DNA from 3 places in the Microlunatus soli genome. Region 3 is predicted to be linked to each of the others. Evidence: predicted binding sites of a transcription regulator. Region 3 holds the regulator's gene; each other region holds the start of a gene.

What was found. The regulator LexA, encoded in region 3, represses DNA repair genes until DNA is damaged. The targets are predictions, from matches to a motif close to TCGAACANNTGTTCGA.
Region 1: a site for LexA is predicted at 3,886-3,901, ahead of BLU38_RS04640 (Stk1 family PASTA domain-containing Ser/Thr kinase). Genes of this name have one in related genera too.
Region 2: a site for LexA is predicted at 3,049-3,064, ahead of BLU38_RS32025 (LysM peptidoglycan-binding domain-containing protein). Genes of this name have one in related genera too.

What each region holds. Positions count from the first base shown of each region.
Region 1 covers NZ_LT629772.1:989,927-995,452, reverse strand. The annotation lists gene BLU38_RS04650 (class II 3-deoxy-7-phosphoheptulonate synthase) at 1-561, shown strand, start outside; gene BLU38_RS04645 (MBL fold metallo-hydrolase) at 851-1,519, shown strand; gene BLU38_RS04640 (Stk1 family PASTA domain-containing Ser/Thr kinase) at 1,525-3,696, opposite strand; SAM riboswitch class IV at 4,113-4,232, shown strand; gene BLU38_RS04635 (LLM class flavin-dependent oxidoreductase) at 4,349-5,500, shown strand; gene BLU38_RS04630 (NtaA/DmoA family FMN-dependent monooxygenase) at 5,503-5,526, shown strand, end outside.
Region 2 covers NZ_LT629772.1:2,294,720-2,300,245, reverse strand. The annotation lists gene BLU38_RS10660 (hypothetical protein) at 1-636, opposite strand, end outside; gene BLU38_RS10655 (TetR/AcrR family transcriptional regulator) at 768-1,439, shown strand; gene BLU38_RS10650 (DNA polymerase III subunit delta') at 1,501-2,685, shown strand; gene BLU38_RS32025 (LysM peptidoglycan-binding domain-containing protein) at 3,324-4,097, shown strand; gene BLU38_RS10640 (PSP1 domain-containing protein) at 4,340-5,434, shown strand; gene BLU38_RS10635 (alpha/beta hydrolase) at 5,517-5,526, shown strand, end outside.
Region 3 covers NZ_LT629772.1:5,822,194-5,827,719, forward strand. The annotation lists gene BLU38_RS26680 (glycerophosphodiester phosphodiesterase) at 178-873, shown strand; gene lexA (transcriptional repressor LexA) at 903-1,781, opposite strand; gene BLU38_RS26690 (hypothetical protein) at 2,102-2,533, shown strand; gene BLU38_RS26695 (VOC family protein) at 2,649-2,984, opposite strand; gene nrdR (transcriptional regulator NrdR) at 3,341-3,928, shown strand; gene BLU38_RS26705 (vitamin B12-dependent ribonucleotide reductase) at 4,158-5,526, shown strand, end outside.

The sequences.
Region 1 (5,526 bases), 1.9 Mb from region 3:
GAGCTGATCCGGCACGTCCGCAACCCGGTGGCGGTCAAGCTCGGACCGACGACCACGGCCGACACCGCGCTCGAGCTCGCCGACCGGATCGACCCCGACGGTGAGGCGGGACGGATCAGTTTCATCACCCGCTTCGGGGCCGGCAAGATCCGCGACCTGTTGCCCGACGTGGTGGAGAAGGTCACTGCCAGCGGGCGGCACGTGACCTGGGTCTGCGATCCGATGCACGGCAACACCTACGAGGCCGCCGGAGGTTTCAAGACCCGCGCCTTCTCCGACGTGATCGACGAGGTGAACGGCTTCTTCGACGTGCACGACGAACTCGGCACCTGGCCGGGTGGGGTGCACATCGAGCTCACCGGCGACGACGTCACCGAGTGTGTCGGCGGTTCGCACGAGCTCGCCGAGGCCGACCTGGCCAGCCGGTACGAGACGCTGTGCGATCCGCGGCTGAATCGCAACCAGTCGTTGGAGCTGGCCTTCCAGGTCGCCGAGCGGCTGGTGCAGAGCCGGGCCAACCGGCCGGCGCCGGTGATCGACCTGCAGAGCTCCGGGCTCTGATCGGGCCGCTGATCAGGCACCGGTGTTCCTCGCCACCGTGAGGTCGTGGCCGACGGGCACGCCGATGCACCCGTCTGGTGCTGCTCGCGACGCGGCAGATCGGCGGATCGAGGCCTAAGCCTCGATCCACCAATGTGCCGCTACTGCGCGACCCCATCCGGGCACATCGGCGGCGTTGCCGCCGCTCAACGGTCAACCAGACCGCCCTCGCGGCGGCAACTTGCCGATGCACCCGTCTGGTGCCGCTCGCTACGCGGCACATCGGCGGATCGAGGCCTAAGGTGAAGTCGTGCAGATCACTCACCTGGGACATTCCGCGATTCTGATCCAGACCGATGGAGCGAGGATCCTGCTCGATCCCGGCAACATCGATCCCGAGTGGCATGAGCTGACCGACCTGGACGCGATCCTGGTCACCCATCAGCACGCCGATCACATCGACGCCGAATTCGTCCCGGCGCTGCTGCGGGCCAATCCGGGCGCCACCGTGATCGTCGAGCCGTCGGTGCTCGCGCTGGCCGGCAAGGAGGGCCAGGGCGGCCCGATCCCGGAGCTGCCCGGCGCCGGCAGTCTGGCGCCGGGGGACAGCACCACCATCGGTGGGCTCAGCATCACCGCCGCCGGCGGGCAGCACGCGATCATCCACGCCGACGTGCCGCGGATCGGCAACGTCGGCTACCTGATCGGCGGCGCGGGGGAGCCGACCCTGTTCCATCCCGGCGACTCCTACGAGTACGCCCCCGAGGGTGTCGACCTGCTGGCCTTCCCGACCCAGGCGCCGTGGGCGGCGCTGAAGGAGGGGATCGACTTCGCGCGGGCCGTCGGCGCCCCGACCGGCTTCCCGATCCACGACGGTCTGGTCAACGATCGCGGTCGCGGGATGGTGCTCGGGCGGATCAACTCGATGACGCCGACCCAGCTGGTCGATCTGCGCGGCGCCGGTGCGCAGAGCTTCTGACCGGTTCAGACCAGGCTCAGGGTGATGGTCGAGCCCTTCGGCGCCTTGGTGCCGCCGGCGGGGTCGGAGGCGGCGACGTAGCCGAGGCCGAGGAAGAGCACGCCGGATTTGTTGGTCCGGACCGTGAATCCCTTGTCCTCAAGGGTCTTCTTGGCCGCTTCGACCCCCATCGACTTGACGGTCGGGACAGTCACCATCACCGGTCCGAGCGAGGTCACCAGGGTCACCCGGTCGTCCTTGTGTCCCTCGCCGTCGTCCGGTGACTGCTTGATCACCGCGCCCGGCGGCACCGTGGCCGAGTGCTTGTTCTTGATCTTGACGGTGAAGCCGGCGTCCTTCAGGGCCGCTGCCGCCTGGTCGGCGGGGCGGCCGGTGTAGTCGGTGATGGTGATCGGGCGGGGTCCGGCGGATATCACCAGGTCGATCCGGCTGTCCGGTTTGAGTTGATCACCGGGTGTCTCCGAGGCCTTGATCACCAAGCCCTTGTCGACGGACTCGCTGTAATCGGTGTGCACCGTGCCGGACCGAAGATGCTGGCGGTCCAGGGCAGCAACGGCCGAGTCCTCGGTCAAGCCGGCCACCGTCGGCATCGGATACCGCTCCGGGCCACGGGAGACGGTCGCGTCGATCTCGCCACCGCGCAGGATCTTGCCGCCTGGCTGCGGCGAGGTGTTGATCACGTTGCCCTTCGGCACGGTCTCGGAATAGTCCTTGGCGAAGGCGATCTGCAGACCCGCCTCGCGGGCGATGATCTTGGCCTGGGCCTGCGGCATCGAGGTCAGCGCCGGTGCCGAGGTGAAGCGTCCCTTGGCCAGATACCAGCCGGCAGCGGCGGCGACCGCGGTCAGCAACAGCACCAAGATCAACACGATCCAACCGCGGAACCGGTGCCGGGGGCGGTGTACGGGTTGATTCGGGCGCCGACGCCGGACGTCCCGGTCGTCGTCCACGTCGATCGGGCTCAGCTGCGACGAGGCGCTGTCCTCCGTAGACGGTGAGGACAGGTGGGCCGGCGTCGACGGACCGCTCAGGAACCGGATGTCGGTGGGGGTGAACTCCTGTTCGTCCTCGGCGTAGGCCGCCGGTGTCGGGTCGACCGCCGGCCGGATTTGTTCGGCCCTGATCTGTTCGGCCCGGGGTTGTTGCGGCTGGGCGGCGAACTCCGCGCGTTCCTGCAGCGCGGCTGCCTCCAGCGCCGGGCCGATGGCCGTCGTCGACGCGTACGGGTCGACCTCGTCGGCGGCGTCGCGGGCTCGCTGCTGGCGCAACGCCAGCAGCGGCACCGTCAGATCCTGGCTGAGCTCGGGATCGGAGCGCAGCCCGGCCTGCAGCGCGGAACGTACCCGCCGGACCTGGGCCAGCAGGATCTTGGCGTCATGCGGTCGAGCATCGGCATCGCGGGCCGTCGCCCGCGCGATCAGGGCGTCGACGTAGTCCGGGATCGGCCCGGCGGTCTGGAAGGTCGACGGTGCCGGCACATCGTTGTGGACGTGGGCGTAGGCAACCTGGATCGGGGTCTCTCCGGTGTGCGGCTTGCGGCCGGTGAGCAGCTCGAACAGCACGACGCCGGTGCTGTACACATCGGAACGCGCGTCGGCCTTGCCGGAGACGACCAGTTCCGGTGGCAGGTAGGACACCGTGCCGATCAGCAGTCCGGCGGTGGCCGTCGACGTCTGAGCCGTGACCGCGCGGGCCAGCCCGAAATCGCCGACCTTGATCTCGCCGCGCTCGGAGATCAGCACGTTCTCCGGCTTGATGTCGCGGTGCACCAGACCCGCCTCGTGTGCGGCGGCCAGCGCGCTGAGCACCGGTTCGATCATGGTCAGCGCGCGGATCGGAGTCAGCGGCGACTCCCGGGAGATCACCGAGCGCAGGGTTCGGCCCTCGACCAGCTCCATCACGATGTACGGGCGTCCGGCGTCGTCCCCCTGGTCGAACACCGAGACCACATGAGGGTGTGACAACCGGGCCGCGGACCGGGCCTCGCGATCGAACTTCCGCGCGAAGTCGGCATCGTCGCCGAGCCCGACGTGCATCACCTTGACCGCGACCATCCGGCCGAGCCGGGTGTCGGTGGCTCGGTATACGGTCGCCATGCCGCCACGGGCAACCCGGTCGAGGACCTGGTAGCGGCCGTCGAGTACGTGCCCGACCAGCGGGTCGCTCGTACTCGTCATCGTCACGCCTGCTCCAAAAAGGTGCCGAGGGGAAGGGCGGGTCGGCGCGGTCGACCCATGGCCGAGTGTAGGGCGACCGCCGCGTGATTCCAGGGCCAACGCGCCGTACTCCCGCGTTGTGTCCTGGATGTGCCGTGGCTGTCGAGGCTCGTGTCCTGACGGTGATCACCGCGAGACCTCTGCCGGATAACCAACGGGTGTTCGATTTTCCTTGCTCTGCAGCGATTCCGCGCCCCCCGCCGGCCGGCCCGGTGTGTGGGGCATTGCCGTGGTGATCATCGACGACCCGTGGGCCGGCCCGTCTGCGGGCCAGGTGATCTCGAGTCGGGGGCTCCGGTCTCGTGACAGCGAGACAGCGGCGTTCACATCGCGGACGTCCGGTCGGGGCTGCTGCGACGGCGGGTTAGCGTTGTCTTCGTCAAGAGCGTCAGCGCCAAGCCCCGGCTTGCTGACCGGCAACCCTCCTCCGCGGCGGGGTGCCCCGGGTGAAGACATGGCTGTACGGCCCATCCGGGCGGTAGTGGCAAGTGCGGGCCCATCAGATCGGGGTCCCTGACGAGAGGACCAGGACGCGGTGAACTGTCGATCTAAATCCTAGTTAAACCGTAGGTAATACAGAGAATCTGATGATCATGAAAGGACGATCGGCCCGATGGCTCTCTCCACCTCGCTGCACCTCGGTGTCGCGCTCGAAGGGCTCGGTACCCACCCCCGAGCGTGGCGACTTCGGCCGCAGCTGGCGCGCCGTGCCTTCGGCGCGCGCTACTACCTCGACCTGATCCGGGTCGCCGAACGGGCCGGGATCGACTTCGCCTATTTCACCGACGGCTATGCGTTGCAGAGCGAGGACGACCGCAACTTCCGTGGCCGGCTGGACGCCGCATTGCTGGCCAGCCGACTCGCGCCGGTGACCGGGGGCATCGGCCTGGTGCCCGAATTCACCGTCACCCACGCCGAGCCGTTCCACATCTCCAAGGCGGTGGCCACCCTCGACCACACCAGTGAGGGGCGGGCCGGCTGGGCCCCGATCACGGCCAGCAGCGCCGACCCGACCGCGGAGGAACAGAACCGGCACTTCGGGCGACGGGAGCTGCTCGACCCCCAAACGGCCGACGCCGAGGCCGGCGAGGTCGCCGACGTCGTCCAGCGACTGTTCGACTCCTGGGAGGACGACGCGGAGATCCGCGATCTGCCGACCGGCCGCTTCATCGATCGGGACAAACTGCACTACGTCGACTTCGACGGGGAGTTCTTCTCGGTCAAGGGTCCGTCGATCACGCCGCGACCGCCGCAGGGCCGGCCGCCGACCGTGTTCGTGGTACGGACGGCGGCCGCGGCCAGCAACGCCGGACGTCATGCCGACGTCGCCGTCGTCACTGCCGGTGATCTCGAAACCGACCGGACCCTGGCCGACGGGGTCCGAGCGGCGGCACTCGAGGCCGGCCGCAGCGAGCCGCTGCCGGTGCTCGTCGGCTACCAGGTCCTGCTGGCGGGCACCGCCGATCAGGTCAAGGAGCAGCGCGCGGTTCTTGATCACGGCCTGGCGCAGCGCCCGACGGCCCGCGGGATCGGATTCGAGGGCACGCCGGGAGCGCTCGTCGAGGAGCTCGCCGGGATCGGCTCCGCCGGGTTCGCCGGCGCCTTGATCAACTTCGAGGTACTGCCGGGCGGGTTGGAGCTGTTCGCCGACGCCGTCGTCCCTCAGCTGGAGGAACGAGGCCTGTTCCGAGCCGGCGATCGGGATCTGACGCTTCGCGGACGCTTCGGCCTGACCAGACCCGTCAATCGGTACGTGAGGAGTTGATCATGAGTCAATCGCAGGACCATCGA
Region 2 (5,526 bases), 3.2 Mb from region 3:
CCGGGAGCTCGGACGAGAGGCAGTGTCGGTGCGGCGGAGGGCGGCGACCGCGAGCAATACCAGCCCGACGCCGAGCAGGATGCCGTGACCGATGCGGAATTCGATCGGGGTGAAGAACTGCGGCAGATAGCCGATCAGCGCGACACCGGTGACCACCAGCCCGACGCGAACGGGCATCGAGCCCGGACGACGGATCATGATCAACAGGCGGACACCGCAGCCGGCCAGCAGTAGCAGACCTGCGGCGAAGACGGTGATCGCTGCGGGGTGATAGCGGAACGTGTCGGCCGCCGCGATCATGCCCGGGTCACCGGTGGCCAGCGCGACCAGTCCGAGCGCGTGCAGTCCGAAGGCCTCGGCGCCGTAGTAGGGGAGGACCAGGATCGCTCCGGTCAGCGCCAGCCGTCCGGCCAGCCTGTCCTGCCGACCCAGTCCGACCGCCATCGTGACAAATCCGATCATGCCCAGCAGGTGGGCCAGCAGCCAGGCAGGTCGGGCGTACAGCCGGGCGCCGGCCAGGCCGACCTCGGATCCGGATCCGCGCAACATCGGATACGCCGCGAAGGCGACCGCCGCGATGATCAACAGGGCGATCGAGCTGTAGCGAGCCAGTCGTCCTGGCGATTGCTCATTCATGATCAACAAACCTTTCGTCCCCCAGTGGATGAGAGCAGTGCTCTCTGAAGTGAGCATGACACGGCGCCGACGCCTATACAAGAGCGGCGCTCACATTTGTGATTATTGATCGCCTGCGCGAAGATGGGGCGATGGCCGGACCGACCCCACGACAGTTGGCGCGCGAGGAGACGCTGCGCCGGATCAAGACCCTGGCGCTGCAGCAGCTGGCCGAATCCGGTGCCGGCGAGCTCTCGTTGCGGGCGATCGCCCGCGAGCTCAATCTGGTGTCCAGCGCGATCTACCGCTACTTCGCCAGCAGGGACGAATTGATCACGGCGCTGATCACCGACGCCTACAACGATCTGGCCGACGTACTGGAGGAGGCGACCGGGCCGCGCCGCTCGCCGCAACGCCGCTGGCGGGATGTCTGTGGGGCGCTGCGGGACTGGGCGCGGGAGGAGCCGCATCGGTACGGGCTCATCTACGGCACCAGTATCCCCGGCTACCGCGCCCCGCAGACCACCGTCGAGCCGGCGGTGCGGGTGTACAGCGCCTTCTGCCGATCGGTTGCCGACTGGGTCGACGGCCAGCCCGAGGTGCACGGCCGGGCGCTGCGCGGGCAGCTCGCGCAGACCGCCGACGCCCTCGCTCTGGAGATCGACGAGCCGGTGATGCTCGCCCTGCTGGCGGCGTTCGGGCGGATCATCGGAACGATCGGGCTGGAGCTCGGTGGACACTTCGTCGGAGCCTTCGAGCCGGCCGATGACCTGTACGAGGCCGTGGTGGAGCGTGAGGCCGGACAGCTCGGCCTGACGGACTGACGCCAGGGGCTGACCCGCGGTCGGCTCGCCCGATGTCACCGGGAGCAGGCAGAATCGACCCATGACGTCGGCGACCGAGGTGAATCTGCCCGCGAGTGGCTCCCCGCTCACCGGTGTCTGGACCGATCTGGTCGGCCAGGAGCGTCCGGTCCAGACCCTGCAGCGCGCGGTTGCCGGCGGCTCGCACGCGATGTCGCACGCCTGGCTGATCACCGGCCCTCCCGGCTCGGGCCGGTCCAACGCTGCGCGGGCGTTCGCTGCGGCCCTGCAGTGCCCGGACGGTGGCTGCGGAGAGTGTCAGCAATGCCGTACGGCGCTGTCCGGTGCGCATCCCGACGTCACCCTGGTGCGGACCGAGCAGCTGTCGATCGGTGTCGACGAGGTGCGTGAGCTGGTCCGGCGGGCGGCGATGAGTCCGACGCTGGGCCGGCGGCAGGTGCTGGTGGTCGAGGATGCCGACCGGGTCACCGAGCGCGGCGCCGACGCGCTGCTGAAGAGCGTCGAGGAGCCCGCGGCGAAGACCGTCTGGATCCTCTGTGCGCCGACCGCCGACGACGTCGTGGTCACCATCCGGTCCCGGTGCCGGACCCTGCAACTGCACACCCCGACCGTTGCCGCCGTCGCCGGGCTGCTGCAACAGCGGGACGGGATCGAGCCCGAGCTCGCCGATCAGTCGGCCCGCGCCTCGCAAGGCCACATCGGCCGCGCCCGGGCGCTCGCCCGCAACCCGGAGGCGCGGGAGCGTCGGCAGCGGGTGCTGCAGATCCCCGACCGGCTGACCGGGTTGGGTGGTTGCCTGGAGGCGGCCGCGGATCTGATCGCGGCCTGCACCGAGGAGGCCGGCGTCACTACCGCCGACCTGGATGCCCGGGAGAAGGCCGAGCTGGAGCAGGCGCTCGGCTTCGGCACCAAGGGGGCCAAACCCAAGCAGGCACAGGCGGCGATGAAGGACTTGGCCGACCAGCAGAAGGCGCGGAGCAAGCGACTGCAGCGGGACGCGATCGACCGTGCGCTGACCGAGCTGACCGCGTTCTATCGCGACGTGCTCAGCGTGCAGACCGGCAGTGCGGCGCCGTTGGTCAACATCGAGCTGGCGCCGCGGATCGGCGTCCATGCCCGCCGGTCGACCCCGGAATCCACCCTGCACCGGATCGATGCGCTGCTGGCCTGCCGGGAGGCGCTGGAAAACAATGTCGCGCCACTGCTGGCGGTGGAAGCGATGATGATCGGTCTGGTCGAAGGCTGATTCGCCCTGTCGATGATCACCGTCGGTAGATGCGCAACGGGGTTCCACCGCTCGGCGGTTGTGCCCGGCGTGTTGGGTGCGGTATGGCCCGCTCAGGCGGCTGCGACAGCCCCTCGCGACGGACTTTTTTCCTCAGCCTCTCAGTTTGGGCGAGATTGAGGTTCATTCCGCCTGATATCGCCACTCGTTGTGTTCGCGTTAGTCAGAAACTGAGCTTCGGCTTTGAGTTTCGACGCGGGCGAACGTTCTCTGATGGCGGCCGGGATTTGCACAAGCTCGATTCACTTCCTACGGTGATGTCTGCTTCGTAGCCAAAACGTTATCAACGGTGATCGCGCGGCGGATGCGAGGAGATCGACCGCATCAGACATGTGGTCGACACGTGCTCAGCGTGCGCCGGTTCCCGCCGACGTCGAGCCGTCCGGTACGAACCCGACTGGGTTGCCGGATGCCGGGAGAGTCCCGGGCGACAAGGCGGGGGTGGAACCGGCGGGGGTCGGCTGACACAGCCGAGGTCGGGTCCACACGGTGTGGTGGCGGCGTCGGGACGCACGGTCCTGGCTCTGCACGCGGAGGGCGCCTGACAGCCCGTACGCAGGCCACATCGACCAGGCGCACGTCAGGAAAGGGAAGAGGACTTGTCCAACTCCAAGATCACCAAGCGCGTTGTGGGTGCTGCCGGAGCGGCTGTTGCTCTCACCGCCGGCGTCGGCCTGATGACCGCAACCCCGGCGCATGCAGATGTCTGGGACCAGGTCGCGCAGTGCGAGAGCAGCGGCAACTGGAGCACCAACACCGGTAACGGCTTCTCCGGTGGCCTGCAGTTCACCCAGCAGACCTGGAACGCCAACGGCGGTTCCGGCGATCCGTCGAACGCCTCCAAGAGCGAGCAGAAGCGGGTTGCCCGCAACGTGCTGAAGACCCAGGGCCCGGGCGCCTGGCCGGTCTGTGGCGCCAAGGCTGGCCTGACTCGTTCCAACGGCGGCTCCAACTCCGGCGGCTCGAGCGACTACTCCAGCAACAGCAACTCCGAGAGCTCGAACAACTACAGCTCCAACAACGACTCCAACGGCTCGAACTCGAACAACTACAGCTCGAACAACGAGTCCAGCAACAACTACAGCTCGAACAACCAGAGCAACTACAGCTCGAACGAGTCCGGCTCCAACGGTTCGAGCAATTACACCGCTCAGCGCAGCACCGGCACCTACTCCTCCGAGTCGACCCCGGCCCTGCCGAAGCACTCCTACAAGGGCACCGGCGAGTACGTCACCATCCAGTCCGGTGACACGCTGGCCTCGATCGCCTCCGAGCACAACGTCGAGGGTGGCTGGATGGCTCTGTGGAGCATCAACTCCAGCACGATCTCCAACCCGAACGTGATCCTGGCCGGCGCCAAGATCGAGCTCTGATCCGAAGATCACCCGGGACATCGCGCTGATCGTCTGATCAGCGACGACGCACCCAGCACAGCAAGGGCGTGCCCGTCGGGCGCGCCCTTGCTTGCGTCCTACACTCCTAGGCGATCGCTTTGTCGTATGAGTTCGAGCTCCGGCGGCCGGAGCGGGGCCAGCTGAAGAACTCGTACGACATCCGGATCGCCCATCGTCGGCACCATGCCGCCGGTGTGCCGGTCGGCCCGTAAGGTGGCCCCATGACCCGCGTGATGGCCGTCTCGTTCGAGCGGTACGGGCGGCTGTACTACCTGGACGCCGCCGACGCCGACTACCAGATCGGCGATCGGGTGCTGGTGCCGACCGAGGAGGGCGGGCCCGAGGTCGCCGAGTGTGTCTGGGCGCCGGAGTGGCTGACCGAGGACTTCGGCGAACTGCCGCAGTGCGCGGGCAAGGCGGCCGATCAGGATCTGGAGCGTGACGAGGCCAATCGCCGCAAGCGGGCCGAGGCCAAGCTCGTCGCCAAGAAGTTGATCAAGAAGAACGATCTGCCGATGAAGGTGGTCGGGGTCGACTACCTCGACCGCGGCACCGACTTCGACCAGATGGTGGTGGTCTACTTCACCGCTCCGCATCGGGTCGACTTCCGGACCTTGGTCAGCGAGCTGGCGCGGGCGCTGCAGGCCCGGATCGATCTGCGTCAGGTCGGATCCCGGGACGGCGCCCGGCTGACCGGCGGGATCGGCAGCTGTGGCCGCGATCTGTGCTGTGCCACCTTTCTCAAGGACTTCGAACCGGTCAGCCTGCGACTGGCCAAGGCCCAAGACCTGCCGTCCAACCCGATGCGGATCTCCGGCGCCTGCGGACGGCTGATGTGCTGCCTGAAGTACGAACACCCGTTGTACGCCGAGTTCGCCCGGAATGCGCCGGCGGTCGGTAGCCAGGTCAGCACCGCTGACGGCGACGGTGTCGTCGTGGGGCATCAGGTCCCGGCCGACGCGGTGGTCGTCCGGATGCGCGATTCCGGTGCGATCACCAGCTGTTCGCGAGCCTCGGTCTGCGGCTCCCGCGCCGCCTACGAAACCCGCGATCCGCGGGCCGATCAAGCATCCGCTGCCGCAGTCCTCGACCAAGCACTACCGGCCGATGAACCCGACCGGTCAACGCCGGCCGACCAGCCCGACCAGGGATCCCTGAGCTTGTCGAAGGGCCCGTCCGGGCCCGAGGTCGAGGCGGCCGCGACCGAGCGGCCGAAGAAGAAGGAACGCACCAAGGCCCGGCGCCGCCGTCGTCGGCGAGCCGCCGCTGACGGTGACCAGTCCGGAGCATCGGCGCCGGATTCTGATGATCAGTAGTCCCTCGAACGTGATCATTCGACCCAGCCGGCCGGTCCCGTACGTTCGCACCACCTCCGTACCTTCGCACCACGTACACCCGGTGCGAAGGT
Region 3 (5,526 bases):
CTAGGGAAAACACTGGCTGGGACCGGATGATTCGCGACATCGAAGGGACCTTGGTGCAGCCTGTGTCGGTCCACCAACGATTTTGCGTGGTGTGTGAAGATTGGACCCGTGACTGTTAATGCAGGTCGGCGCGCAACCGGGACCGCAGCGGTTCCGGGTGGTCCGCGCGGGATCCGGGTGACGGGTCACCGCGGTGCGATGGCGCACGCCCCGGAGAACACTGCCCTCAGCCTGGTGACCGCGGAGCAACTGGGCGTCGACGAGATCGAGTTCGACGTCCGGCTCAGTGCCGACGGGGTGCCGGTGATCAGTCACGACGATGATCTTGCCCGCGTGCTGGGGGCGAGTCCGGCGCCGCGAGTGAGTACGACCGCGTGGTGCGATCTGCAGCGCCTGCGACTGCCGCGGGGGCAACGCCTGCTGACGTTGCCGGAGGTGTTGGAGCTGACCCAGTCCGATCTCCAGATCGAGGTCAAGGCGCCGACCGCACCGGCGCTGGTGGCCGAGGTGCTCGCCGAATATCCCGATGATCAACAACGATGCCTGCTGACCAGCTTCCAGGTGCCGATCCTGGCCGAGTTGCAACAGTTGCTGCCGCAGATCCCGCGCGGGGTGATCGCCAATTCCTATGACGACGCGTTGCGGGTCAGCGCCCACGACGTCGGCGCCTCGGCGGTGATGTCGGGGTGGAAGGGATTGACGCCGGCAGTGGTGGACCGTCTGCATGATGAGGACATCCAGGTTGCGGGCTGGCCGGTGCGCAACGCCGACGACGCCGCGCTCGCCGTCGAGCTCGGCGTCGACATGATCACTGCCGATGCGCCGGGAGAGGCGCGGGAATGGCTGGACAACGCGCTGGCCGCTCCCGCCTGACAGATCGCGCCCAGCCTGACTGATCAGGCTCAGACCCGCCGCAGCACCGCGACAACCTTGCCGAGGATCGAGGCGGCGTCGCCGTCGATCGGGTCGTAGGCCTCGTTGTGTGGCATCAGCCAGACGTGACCGTCGGCCCGGCGGAACGTCTTGACTGTTGCCTCGTCGTCGAGCAGCGCGGCCACGATGTCGCCGTTCTCCGCAGTCTGTTCCTTACGGACGACGACCCAGTCGCCATCACAGATCGCTGCGTCGATCATCGAATCGCCGCGGACCTCCAGCAGGAACAGATCACCCTCGCCGACCACCTGCTTGGGTAGCGCGAAGACATCCTCATAGCGCTCCTCGGCCAGGATCGGCCCGCCGGCTGCGATCCGACCGAGCACCGGTACGTGCACCGGCGCCGGGAACGCGTCGTCGATGCCGGTCTCGTCGCTGGTCGCCGATACCCGGTGGGGAAGCGGGCGGACAGCGGAGACACCGTCGGAGGTGCCGGTGAAGTCCTGCGGCAGGATCACCTCCATCGCCCGCGGCCGGTTCGGGTCGCGGCGGAGGAATCCCTTCTGCTCAAGGACCTTCAGCTGGTGGGCGACGCTGGAGGAGCTGGCCAATCCGACCTCGTCGCCGAGCTCGCGGATGCTCGGCGGGTAGCCGCGATTCTCCACCGCGTCCTTGATCACCTCGAGGACGCGTCGTTGCCGCGGTGTCAGACCGCTCGCATCCGGCGGGCCGTCGGGCAGCGGGGTCACCGACGCCCGCTCCGAGACCTCCGCCGAACGACGACGGGCCTGCGCGATCTGCGCCTCGACGTCTGAATTGCGCGGCCGGCCCCGCTTGCCTTGCTTCCCGGCGGTGGAGGTAGTACCGCGTCCCCCAGTGCGGCTGGAGCTCTTCTTCGAATCGGCCATGTGCTCACCGTAGGGAAAACTGAGGCGGGAATCAAACAATTGTTCGAGCGGCGTGTCGGCGTGTCGCGCTCGGATCCGGGGGATCCGGGGCGTCTCGGCGAAGCGGTCGAGGAGAACTGTCAGAGGTGCCTGATGTGCTGTTGTTCGTCGGATCGCAGCAGCGTACGGCCGACGAGGTAACGAATGAGAACGAATGTACGAATGGTCTTGCGAATGACCCGCGGATCGACTACAAATCACACAGGCGTTCGATCGAACATCCGTTCGAGAGACGTGCGAGTCAGTCACTTGGCTCGAATCGAGTTACAGGGGAGTCGAAGATGAGTGCAGCAACGATCGAGGCGGTCTCGTCGGCGCACGGCGACAAGGATCGGGCAACCCGAACCGCAGCTCCGATCCGGGTCCGTCGGCCGCGGCGCAGCCGGGGTAGCGGCCGAGGTGCCGCGCCGGTGGGCCGCTCGACGACCGGCGTCGCTGCACCCCGGCTGGTTCCCGGCCGTTCGGTCCCCGTCGACGGCCGGCAGGCAACGGCCACGGCATGCCGCGACGAGCGTGTTGCGGCGGCCGGAGTGCGTTCGGTGCGTCAGGCGGCGACCGCGAGCTGGCGGCTGACCAACCGAGGGATCGCGGTGGTGATGATCACCGGTGCGATGCTGATGGCAGCCGCGGTCACCGTCATCACGGCGACCGCACTGACGGTGACCTCACCCGATTACACGCCGGCGGGCCATTCGGCCGTCGCCGGTCGCTGATCACGACCGTCAGCGCTCCGCCACCCGGTCGTCCCGGCTGCTCGGCAGGTGTCGCCGTGTTTTGTGACACCGGGCCGTCCCGCGCCGCAGCGCAGGCCGTCCGTCCGGGTTCGGATCAGGTCGTGCCGCCGAGTCCCGTCTCGTTGCCGTCCGGGTCCCGGTAGACGTACTTACTGACTCCGTCAAGTCGCTCGATCTCTGTCGGTTCCAGTCCGCGGGCGGCCAGCGCTGCCACCCGGTCGGCCAGGTCATCGGCCCAGATCATGTTGACCGCGCCACCGGCGCGCTCCGGCTGCTGGACGATGTAGACGAACTGGTTCTCCGCCAGCTGCCAGACGGCCTCGATGTCGTTGGGGTAGAACGACGGCTCGGCACCCAGCAGCCGCACGTACCACGCCAGGGCAGCCCGAAAGTCCCGGACCGGGATCCCGGCGAAGAGCCCGTTCGCCACGGCACACCTCCTGGTCGGGGTCGATCGCCCTCGCGGCTGCCGGACAGCCTATGGCGGCGGCCACCCCATGCGCCAGAGCTGCTCGGCTGGGCGGCTGGGCTGGTCGGTCCGCCCTCACTGAGGGCTCATCGAGGCTGCCCGGACGGTCCCCTCCGACACGCCACGCGCGGCCGGCGGTGACGGTTGACTGCTCACCCCGGCGGACGTAGTATCCATATCTAGTAGTTACAGACGTGTGTTTCGTCCACAATTTGTGTTCGCTATCCACACATCGTCCACATCCGATCCACATGGTCGCCCACAAGTCGTCCCCAGAGTTGTCCCCAGGACGAGGCCGGAGCAGAGAGAAGGACGTCGTGCATTGCCCGTACTGCCGGCACACCGATACCCGGGTGCTGGACTCCAGGGTCGCCGAGGACGGCGGCAGCATCCGCCGCCGTCGGCAGTGCCCGGAGTGCGAGAGCCGGTTCACCACGATCGAGCAGATGCTGCTCGCGGTGGTGAAGCGGTCGGGCGTTGTCGAACCCTTCAATCGCGACAAGGTTGTCAGTGGCGTACGCAAGGCTTGCAAGGGCCGGCCGGTGAATGAGGACCAGCTGGCCAAGCTCGGCCAGGAGGTCGAGGAGGCGCTGCGGGCGTCCGGCAAGCCGGAGGTGCCCGCCGACGAGGTGGGGGTGGCGATCTTGGGGCCGTTGCGCAAGCTCGACCAGGTGGCGTACCTGCGGTTCGCCAGCGTCTACCGCCAGTTCGCGTCGGTGGACGACTTCGAGGCCGAGATCGCGACGCTGCGGATCGAGCAGGATCCGCCCGGGATCGAACCGTTGATCCCGGAGCTGGCCACCGCCGGCCGCGTCGCCAAGCCCGTTGCCGCGCGCAGCCGCACCGGTCGCCGATCCGCGGTGAGCAAACGCGCCGCCGGATCGGGCAACCAGCGGTCCCCCTGAACTCCGGGACGGGCCTCCGCGCACTTGGGGAAGGGTGCGTGGGTCCGTCCCGGTCTGACCCCCCGCTGCCCGATGACCGAGCTCGGGCCCGGGTACCGGTAGTACCTCACCACATCGCAACAGCAGCAGTGGCAAGACCGATACAGCACGACGTTCAGCATCAGCAGTTCCACGATCAGCAGGCCGGACCCGACATCTCGGCATCTGCTGGAGAGAGAGGCAGTCACCTATGTCCGAAACGACCCGCTCGGACCAGCAGTCCAGCCGGCAGAAGAAGGCCGCCGAGAAGGTCCCCGGCGCCGGCCGGGGACTGACCATCGGCCGCGTCTTCACCACTGAGGGCGTGCATCCGTACGACGAGGTGAGCTGGGAGCCGCGTGACGTCGTCCAGACCAACTGGAAGACGGGTGAGACGGTCTTCGAGCAGAAGGGTGCGGAGTTCCCCGACTTCTGGAGCGTGAACGCGTCCACCATCGTCACCACGAAGTACTTCCGTGGTGCCGTGGGCACCGACGTCCGTGAGCGCAGCCTCAAGCAGCTGATCGATCGGGTCGTGAAGACCTATCGCAGGTCCGGCGAGGAGAACGGATACTTCGCCACCGGCGCCGACGCCGACATCTTCGAGCACGAACTGACCTGGATGCTGCTGCACCAGTTCTTCAGCTTCAACTCGCCGGTCTGGTTCAACGTCGGTACCAACGCGCCGCAGCAGGTCAGCGCCTGTTTCATCCTGAGCGTCGACGACTCGATGGACTCGATCCTCAACTGGTACAAGGAAGAGGGCTTCATCTTCAAGGGCGGTTCGGGCGCGGGCCTGAACCTGTCCCGGATCCGGTCCTCCAAGGAACTGCTCAGCTCGGGCGGCACGGCGTCGGGGCCGGTGTCGTTCATGCGTGGCGCGGATGCTTCGGCCGGGACCATCAAGTCCGGTGGCGCAACCCGTCGGGCGGCCAAGATGGTGGTGCTGGATGTCGATCATCCCGACATCGAGGAGTTCGTCGAGACCAAGGCGCGCGAGGAGGACAAGATCCGCGCGCTGCGCGACGCCGGTTTCGACATGGACCTCGGCGGCAAGGACATCGCCTCGGTGCAGTACCAGAACGCGAACAACTCGGTCCGGGTCACCGACGAGTTCATGCGGGCCGTCGAGGACGGCACCGACTTCGGGCTGCGTGCGCGGCACACCGGTGAGGTGATCGAGTCCGTCGACGCCAAGGAGCTCTTCGGCAAGATCGCCCAGGCGGCGTGGGAGTGCGCCGACCCGGGCATCCAGTACGACGGCACCATCAACGATTGGCACACCAACCCCGAGACCGGCCGGATCACCGCGTCCAACCCGTGCTCGGAGTACATGAGCCTGGACAACAGCTCCTGCAACCTGGCCAGCCTCAACCTGCTCAAGTTCCTGAAGGACGACGACACCTTCGACGCGCCGCTGTTCACCAAGGCCGTCGAGTTGATCATCACCGCGATGGACATCTCGATCACTTTCGCCGACTTCCCGACCGAGGCGATCACCAAGACCACCAAGGACTACCGTCAGCTGGGCATCGGGTACGCCAACCTCGGCGCACTGCTGATGGCGACCGGCCACGGCT